2 linked regions of the Maricaulis maris genome follow. The protein of the gene in region 2 interacts with the protein of the main gene of each other region in a pairwise test. Links are inferred from orthologs where the notes say so. Each region holds a gene or a part of one and is shown on either strand. Other genes may lie near its edges.

Region 1 (4,231 bases), 1.3 Mb from region 2 along the record:
CCTCCTCGGAGAGGTGACGCAGGAAACACAGGATCAGCTTTGAGGTGATGCCCAGCTCGGCCTTCGCCTGATCGAGGGCGCGGGTGATACCGTCGACCACCGTGGCAAAGGCGATGCCGCGATCAGTATGGCCCTGCGGATCGAAGAATATCTCGACATGGCGGACATTCTCGGCGTGGACGCGCTTTAGATAGGCCCAGGTCAGATCAAAGAAGTCAGCCTCGGTAATCAGCACATTCATGCCGACATAATAGACGTCGAGAAAATCCTGGAGATTGGAGAAATCATAGGCCGCGCGGATGTCCTCGACCGACGCGTAGGGAATTTCGATCCCGTTGCGCTGCGCCAACTCGAACATGAGTTCGGGCTCGAGCGAGCCTTCCAGATGCAGGTGCAGCTCGGCCTTGGGCAGGGCTTGAACAAGGCGGGCGAGATCAGTCATGGCGGGCTCCTGCGTCTGGGGATGCACCATGGTCCTCGTGCCCGCGCCGTGGCGCAAGCGCTGGTTCAGCAGCACTGCGGCTGGACGGTGCCGGGCCGACAGCCGGGGCGGAGAAATACCCGCCCCGGCCTCGCTCAGACTAGGTCACCGACTCATAAAATCGAAGCCAGATTTGGATGGCGGCGAGTTTGACGGCGGCGAGATAGTTCTCGGCGTGTTTTTCGAAGCGCGTGGCGATGGCCCGGAAGTGTTTGATCTTGCTGAAGAAGCGCTCGACGAGATTGCGCTGCCGGTAAAGGAAGGCGCTGAAGCTGGGGATGTTCTTGCGGTTCGGCATCGGCTTGATGCATCCCCATGCGCCACGGGCCTTGAGCGAGACGCGCAACGCGTCGGAATCATAGGCCCGATCGGCCAGCAGGATCTGGCCTTCGCCGATGCCGTCGAGCATGTCGGTGGCGCTGCGTCCGTCATGAGCCTGGCCGGGGGTGAGCTTGAGGGCGACGGGTAGGCCGTTGGCATCCACAAGCGCATGGATTTTCGTGGTCAGCCCGCCTCGCGAGCGCCCCATGCATCGGGTGTCAGGGGTGTCTCTCGCGGCGGCGTGCGGACCCCTTTTTGCGTTCGCCCCATGCTGGTGAACGCGGATCGAAGAGCTGTCGATCATCTGGATGTCGCCGTCGTAAGCGGCTGTAACCGCGTCGAATATCCGATCCCAGACACCCAGCTTGCGCCATCGGACGAACCGGTTGTAGCAGGTCGTCGCCGGACCGTAGCGCTCGGGGATCTCCGCCCAGGGCGAGCCGGTGCGCAGGCGCCAGTAAATCCCGTTGATCACCTTGCGGTCGTCCACGCGCGGCACCCCGCGTGGCTTGTTCGGCAGCAAGGGTTCGATGATCGACCACTCGAAATCGGTCAGTTCGTAACGACGACGGCCCATGATCCAAATCCTCCTCAAGGAGGTTGAATCAGGCTTCGGCAAAAAACGGAATCCCGTTTATGAGTTTATGACCTAAAGCAGGCCGAGAAGTTTTTCGGCGGCCGCTTCGGATGATGCCGGGTTCTGGCCGGTCACCAGCTTGCCGTCGACAAGCACGAAGCTGGCCCAGTCATCGCCCTTTTCGTAATGGCCGCCATTCTCGGTGAGCATGTCCTCGACCAGGAAGGGGACAACATCGGTCAGTCCGACCGCGGCTTCCTCGCTATTGGTGAAGCCGGTGACCCGCTTGCCGCTGACCAGCGGCTTGCCGTCGCTGCCCTTGGTGTGCCGGAAGACGGCGGGGGCATGACAGACCGCGCCGACCGGACGGTCGGCAGCGGCAAAGGCCTCGATCAGGCGCTTGCTGTCCGCGTTCTCGGCGAGGTCCCAGAGCGGCCCATGGCCACCGGGGTAGAAAATGGCGTCAATCCCGTCCGTGGTGATATCGGCCAGCTTGTGGGTCGTGGCGAGGGCCTTGTTGGACGCCTCATCGGCCTTGAAGCGCTTGGTGGCTTCGGTCTGGGAGTCCTCGGCGTCGCTCTTGGGATCGAGCGGTGGCTGGCCGCCGGCCGGCGAGGCCAGCACGATCTCGGCACCGGCATCCTTGAAGACGTAATAGGGCGCCGCAAACTCTTCCAGCCAGAAGCCGGTTTTCTCGCCCGTGTCACCGAGCTTGTCGTGCGAGGTCAGCACCATCAGGATTTTCATCACATCGTCTCCATTGGGGTTTGGGAATTAGCGTTCGCCCGGCGCGGCGGCGCCGCGATTATCGGGCGCGTCGGCCATGGCTTGCAGGTGCGCCTGACCTCGGTGCAGTTCAAGGGCCCGACCTGAGTCCGATCCACTTGGACAACCGGCAAAGAAAAAGGCCCGACGCAAGCGCCGGGCCTTCCTGTCTTGGTATCGCGCCCGGTTTAGCCGACGATTTCGTCGTCCGAGAAGAAGAAGGGGATTTCTTCGGCAGCGGTTTCCGGCGCGTCGGAACCGTGCACCGAATTGGCTTCGATCGACTCGGCGAATTCCTTGCGGATCGTGCCGGCATCAGCCTGCTCCGGATTGGTCGCACCCATCACCTTGCGGTAGGTGGCGATCGCATCTTCGCCTTCGAGAACCTGGACCACGACCGGGCCGGAAATCATGAAGGTGACGAGGTCGTTGAAGAAGGGACGCTCCTTGTGGACGCCATAGAAACCTTCGGCCTGCTCGCGCGACAGATGGATGCGCTTCTGGGCGATGATGCGCAGACCGGCTTCCTCGATCTTGGCGTTGATGGCGCCGGTGAGGTTACGGGCAGTGGCGTCAGGCTTGATGATGGAGAAGGTGCGTTGGATCGCCATGAGAGAAGTCCTTGAGACTGAAACTGTGATTGTCCGGGCACACACCCGGCCTGTGGATTCGCGCGGCTTATAGCGGCGCTTGCGCGGCACCACAAGCCGCGCTACGCGGCTTCTCCCATGTTGCACATCAATGACCTCACCTATCGCATTGAAGGGCGGATGCTCTTCGATCAGGCGACCCTCTTCCTGCCGGCCAAGACCAAGATGGGTCTGGTGGGACGGAACGGGACCGGCAAATCGACGCTGTTCCGCCTGATCCGCGGCGAGATCGCTTCGGAAGGCGGTGAGGCGCGCGTGCAAAAAGGCGTTCGTGTCGGATCGGTCGCCCAGGAAGCGCCGGGCGGAGATGACGCGCTGATTGATGTCGTCATGGCTGCCGATCACGAACGCGCCGCCCTGCTGGCGGAAGCGGAGACCGCGACCGAGCCCAACCGCATTGCCGAGATCCAGACCCGGCTCGCCGACATCGACAGCCATACCGCGGAAGCCCGCGCCGGCTCTATCCTGGCCGGGCTGGGCTTTACCGGCGAGGAACAGCGCCGTCCGTGCCGGGAATTCTCCGGCGGCTGGCGCATGCGCGTTGCCCTCGCAGCAACCCTGTTTGCCCGGCCCGACCTGCTGCTGCTCGACGAGCCGACCAATTATCTCGACCTGGAAGGCGTGATGTGGCTGCAGAGCTATCTCAAGACCTTCCCCGGCGCCGTGCTGGTGATCTCCCACGATCGCGACCTGCTGAACGGGGCCATGCAGAAGATTGCCCACCTCAAGAACGGCAAGCTGACCGTCTGGGACGGCGGCTATGATGATTTCGAGAAGGCGCTGGCGGAAAAACAGCGCCTGCAGATGAAGATGGTCGAGAAGCAGGAGGTCGAGCGACGACACCTGCAATCCTTCGTCGACCGCTTCAAGGCCAAGGCCTCCAAGGCCAAACAGGCCCAGTCCCGGGTCAAACGGCTGGAGAAAATGCAGATCGTGGCGACCCAGGTCGAGGACCCGGTGGCGCCCTTCAACTTCCCCAGCCCGCAGCGCCGCATGGCACCGCCCATTGTGCGCATGGTCGACCTGCAGGCCGGCTATGCGCCCGGCAAGCCGGTGCTGCGCGACGTCACTCTCAATATCGATACCGAGGACCGGATCGGCATTCTCGGCCGCAATGGCGCCGGCAAGTCGACCATGGCCAAGCTGCTGTGCGACCGGCTCGATCCACTCGAGGGGCATCTGCGCAAGCACAAGAAGATGCAGATCGCCTATTTCGCGCAGCACCAGATCGACAGCCTGTCGCCGGACATGTCGGCCTACCAGCACATCATCGAGCTGATGCCGGATGCGACCGAGGCCCAGCGCCGGGCCCGGCTGGCCACATTCGGCCTGCCCGGTGACCGCCAGGAGACACCCGCAGACACGCTGTCAGGCGGTGAGAAGGCGCGGCTGCTTTTCAACCTGATCACGTTTGAAGGCCCGCACCTCTTGATCCTC
Region 2 (4,263 bases):
GGCCGGATCGAATTCGACATGGCCGAGATTGAGATGCCGGGCCTGATGGCCTTGCGCGAAGAATACAAGGACGCGCAGCCGCTCAAGGGCGCGCGCATTGCCGGCTCGCTGCACATGACCGTGCAGACGGCGATCCTGATCGAGACGCTGACCGCTCTGGGTGCTGAAGTGCGGTGGGCCTCGTGCAACATCTTCTCGACCCAGGACCACGCCGCCGCCGCGATTGCCGAGACCGGCGTGCCGGTCTTCGCGACCAAGGGTGAGACGCTTGAGGAATACTGGGACTATGCCGACGCCATCTTCCATTGGCCGAACGGCGAAACCGCCAACATGATCCTCGATGATGGTGGCGACGCGACCATGTATCTGATCCTCGGCGAAAAGGCGGAGGCCGATCCGTCCATCCTCAATCACCCGAAGTCGGAAGAGGAAACCTTCCTCTTCGCCCAGATCAGGAAGCGCATTGCTGCCTCCCCGGGCTGGTTCGCCAAGGCAAAGGCCGCGATCAAGGGTGTATCGGAAGAAACCACCACCGGCGTGATGCGTCTCTACCAGATGCACAAGCGCGGCGAGCTGCCCTTCCCGGCGATCAATGTGAATGACAGCGTCACCAAGTCGAAATTCGACAATCGCTATGGCTGCCGCGAAAGCCTCGTCGACGCGATCCGTCGCGGCACCGATGTGATGATGGCCGGCAAGAAGGCCGTCGTCTGCGGTTATGGCGATGTGGGCAAGGGCTCCGCCGAATCGCTCGCGGGCGCCGGCGCCCGCGTCTATGTCACCGAGATCGACCCGATCTGCGCCCTGCAGGCCTGCATGGATGGCTTCGAGGTCGTCCGCCTGAATGACGTGGTCGGCGACATGGACATCTTCGTCACCGCGACCGGCAACAAGGACATCATCACCGTCGACCACATGCGCGTGATGAAGGACATGGCGATCGTCTGCAATATCGGCCACTTCGACAACGAGATTCAGGTCGAGAGCCTGAAGAATTTCAAGTGGACCAATGTGAAGCCGCAGGTCGACCTGGTCGAATTCCCGGAAGGCAACCGCATCGTTCTGCTGTCGGAAGGCCGCCTGGTGAACCTCGGCAATGCCACCGGCCACCCGAGCTTCGTGATGTCTGCCAGCTTCACCAACCAGACGCTGGCCCAGATCGAACTCTGGACCAAGGGCGAGAACTATTCGAACGAGGTCTACATCCTGCCCAAGCACCTCGACGAAAAGGTCGCCGCACTGCACCTCGACAAGCTCGATGCCAAGCTGACCGTGCTTTCGGAAGACCAGGCCGATTATATCGGCATCCCGCAAGCCGGCCCGTTCAAGGCCGAGCATTACCGCTACTAGGCCAGCGACCAGGCCAGCGCCGAGGCCTGTCCGGCATGCACAGCAAACGCCCCGGTTCCACGAGCCGGGGCGTTTTTGGTCCGGCTATTCGGTAATCGGCAGGCAGTTGCAGGCGGCTGCGGACGTCCAGTCCAGCCGGATCCAGCAAAGCGCCGTCTCGCGATCATGAAATTGCCCGACCTTCCGGCCGAGCGAGTGGGCGACGGTGGCCACGATCATCGACACGGTCTCCTGGTCCTCGGCGCGACCAACGAAGCCGAGCTTGGTGCCGGGAAGAAGGTCATCGACAAGGCCCTGGACGTTATCGATGATTTCAACCGGCGGCGCCTCGATCGAGGCGTCTGTAATGTCGATAATGGCGCCGCGCACGGAATTGGCATTCGCCACCGCCTTCAACTCGAGACGGGATGCCCTGATTTCATCACCGCTGACGACGCCGATATGGATCAGGCAGGCTGCATGATTGGCGGGAACATGTGTGACGGTGAAAGTCATTGCGTGCCGGCTTGCTCCCCTGATCAGGCTCGTTCATCCCGAAAATCGTACACTTCAGCATCCGTGACCAGCCCATCCAATGGCTCATCATGAGCTTGGGCGGGAAGCTCGGCAACCATTTGACAATCGAAAGCCAGACCGATCGCGAGGATGGGGCCGGTCGCACGCAGAGCGGCCAGCGTGTAGTCATAATACCCTTTGCCGAAGCCAAGCCGGTTACCGGCCCGGTCGCAAGCAAGCAGCGGAACCAGGACCAGACCCGGGTGACACTCCGGCTGGCTTGAAAGCGGCTCGAAGACGCCCATGCCGCGCCGCTCCAGCGCGTCACCCTTCCGGTAGGCGCGGAATGTCAGCGGACGCCCCGGCCCCTCGACCACGGGAAGACACAGCCGGGCTCCACCGGTGACAAGACGCTCCATGAGCGGGCGGGGGTCGATTTCGCCGGCAAGCGGCCAGTAGCCGGCCACGACGCCACCGGGTGACGGCAGCCAATGGTCCGGAAATCGGGAGGCGAGCGCCCGCCCCGCATCCGGCGATACCAAGCCGGCTTCACGACGCCGCTCCAGCATGCGGGACCGCAGCGCGGGCTTGTCCGTGGAAATCATGTGGCGGCTCCACTCGCGCCGTTAGAGCGTGTATATCCCCACAAACCCGACTGTTCAGGTGGGCACCACTTGAACGGGACCAGGGTCCCAGACAGAGGCAGTTCCCTCGTGGAGGTGTACGGTCCGCAGGATAAACGCTCCAGTCGAACGCAGCAGATAACCGCCACCCCCTATGTGGGGCCGAATGGGCCGAAGCTCAAGCGTCGGCTTCGGCAAGTGCGTCATTCTGCGCAGACAGGATTTCATCGTCATCCGCATCGAGCTCACCGGTTTCCATCGCCCCGGCGAAACGCTCCATCCGGGCAGCCAGCCGGTTGAGCTGGTCGGTCAGACGCGTGCGGGCTTCGGCATGCAGGCTGGCGGCGCCGTGATTTTCGTGCCGCAGGCGTTGCAACTGGCCCTCGAGGCTCTCGATGCGACCGTCGGACTCCCGCAAATCGTCGACAAGAATGAGCGACGCCATCAGCAATAGCCGCAAATCACCGATCTGGCCGACCTGGCCCGAAATTTCCGAGACGCGCTTGTCGAGGCTTGCCGCGAGCTCGCGAAGATAAGCTTCCTGACCCTCTTCGCAACCGATGGTGAAGTCCCGACCATTGAGAGTGACGGTCACGCGCGACATCGGCTCAGTCCTCCCCACGGAGAAGATCACGGAGTTCGGTTATCGCGCCATCCAGCGCGTCTGACGCAAACTGTGCCGCCTCCTGCAAAGCGGCCTCGCGACCGCGCGCCTCGTCCAGCGCTTCGGCGAGGTGGGCGCGATCAACATCGGCGTCCCGTGCTTCGATCGCGGCAAGCTCGGCCCGCTTTACCCGCGACCGCATGGACCGCGCTGCACCCTCCACGCGCGTCATGGCGCCGTCCAGCCGTGCGATCACAGCCTCCAGGGCATCTTCAGGCATATCCGGACGCACGTTCATGCGCTGAGAATCAACTGTGTCGCGGCAAAGTTCAAGTTCTTGATCAACTTCATCCCCTGCGGCATTGAGTTCATATCCCTTCATGGCGGTGAAAAGGGGCCAAATCGAGGTGCCGCGGCCGGTCGGCCTGCCGCCGGGCATCATTTGACGCTTGTGTCCTGACAGTCCACAAGGTCAAAGCTTTACAGCGCTCGAACCAAAGGCGATTTCGACAGATGCTTTCCCTTCCCGACTGGGCATTCTACCCGATCGCGACCGCAGCGGCTGCCGCCATGATTGCCGCGGCCATGAGCTTTGGGGACACCGATCACCGCACACCGGAGGAGATTCGCGCTGAGGGCCTGATCTATGAGGGCGAACGCCTGGCGGGGATGACACTGGGAAATGGTCTCACTATCGAATTCCTCACTGAGGACGGCTCGCAGTTTGCCCGCATTGCCGCAGCCCGCGGTCCCTTGGACGGCCTCCAGTCGGCGGGTGCGTTTTTCACGCTGTCACCAGACGAGATCGAAGCGTTTCAGGGGCACCGCCTGCGAGTGACTTACACACTCCGGGCAACCCCGGACCAGGGGGCTGAACAGACCCTCCTCAATGTCTTCATACCCGGTCGGAGCCAGGCCGATTGGGAGAGCCAAGAAACCAGCGAAAACTATGAGAGCCTGACGATCGAACTCTTGCCCGCGCGCTGCGAACTTGCCTTCGCCTATGTCAGCCTCTGGCCGGACTGGCGCGCACAGCGCAACCGGATCGACCTGCAGCGTGTCGAAATCACCGCGTTGGAACCCCTGCCCTGCGAAAGTTAGGGCTTCTGTCGACTCAGCAGGCGTACTTTCGCCCGCCGTGTCAGCAGGTCGATCGGGTTCCAGTTCATCATGCGGGCAATCGCTGACGGC

The links. The genes of interacting proteins can lie anywhere in the genome.
Region 1: the proteins of AAA969_RS12125 (region 2) and ndk interact in binary tests that used the Escherichia coli proteins (3 or more experiments, as listed by UniProt). The link is inferred for Maricaulis maris from one-to-one orthologs.

The regions. Positions count from the first base shown.
Region 1 is NZ_AP027270.1:1,263,603-1,267,833, reverse strand. What follows is about bases 1,045-3,770. They hold ndk (nucleoside-diphosphate kinase), read right to left. Parts: upstream 2,756-3,770; coding sequence 2,333-2,755; downstream 1,045-2,332. Other genes in these bases: AAA969_RS05855 (ABC-F family ATP-binding cassette domain-containing protein), read left to right, coding at 2,873-3,770; AAA969_RS05865 (type 1 glutamine amidotransferase domain-containing protein), read right to left, coding at 1,452-2,126; AAA969_RS05870 (IS5 family transposase), read right to left, coding at 1,045-1,379. In the rest of the region: AAA969_RS05875 (adenosine deaminase), read right to left, coding at 1-442; more of AAA969_RS05870, read right to left, coding at 582-1,044; more of AAA969_RS05855, read left to right, coding at 3,771-4,231. UniProt on the Escherichia coli protein: Major role in the synthesis of nucleoside triphosphates other than ATP. The ATP gamma phosphate is transferred to the NDP beta phosphate via a ping-pong mechanism, using a phosphorylated active-site intermediate.
Region 2 is NZ_AP027270.1:2,547,640-2,551,902, forward strand. Bases 660-3,417 are described here. They hold AAA969_RS12125 (5-formyltetrahydrofolate cyclo-ligase), read right to left. Parts: upstream 2,451-3,417; coding sequence 1,869-2,450; downstream 660-1,868. Other genes in these bases: ahcY (adenosylhomocysteinase), read left to right, coding at 660-1,350; AAA969_RS12120 (hypothetical protein), read right to left, coding at 1,435-1,845; AAA969_RS12135 (cell division protein ZapA), read right to left, coding at 2,647-3,072; AAA969_RS12140 (DUF4164 family protein), read right to left, coding at 3,077-3,417. Outside these bases: more of ahcY, read left to right, coding at 1-659; more of AAA969_RS12140, read right to left, coding at 3,418-3,514; AAA969_RS12145 (hypothetical protein), read left to right, coding at 3,586-4,173; AAA969_RS12150 (glycosyltransferase family 2 protein), read right to left, coding at 4,170-4,263. UniProt on the Escherichia coli protein: Involved in the removal of 5-formyltetrahydrofolate.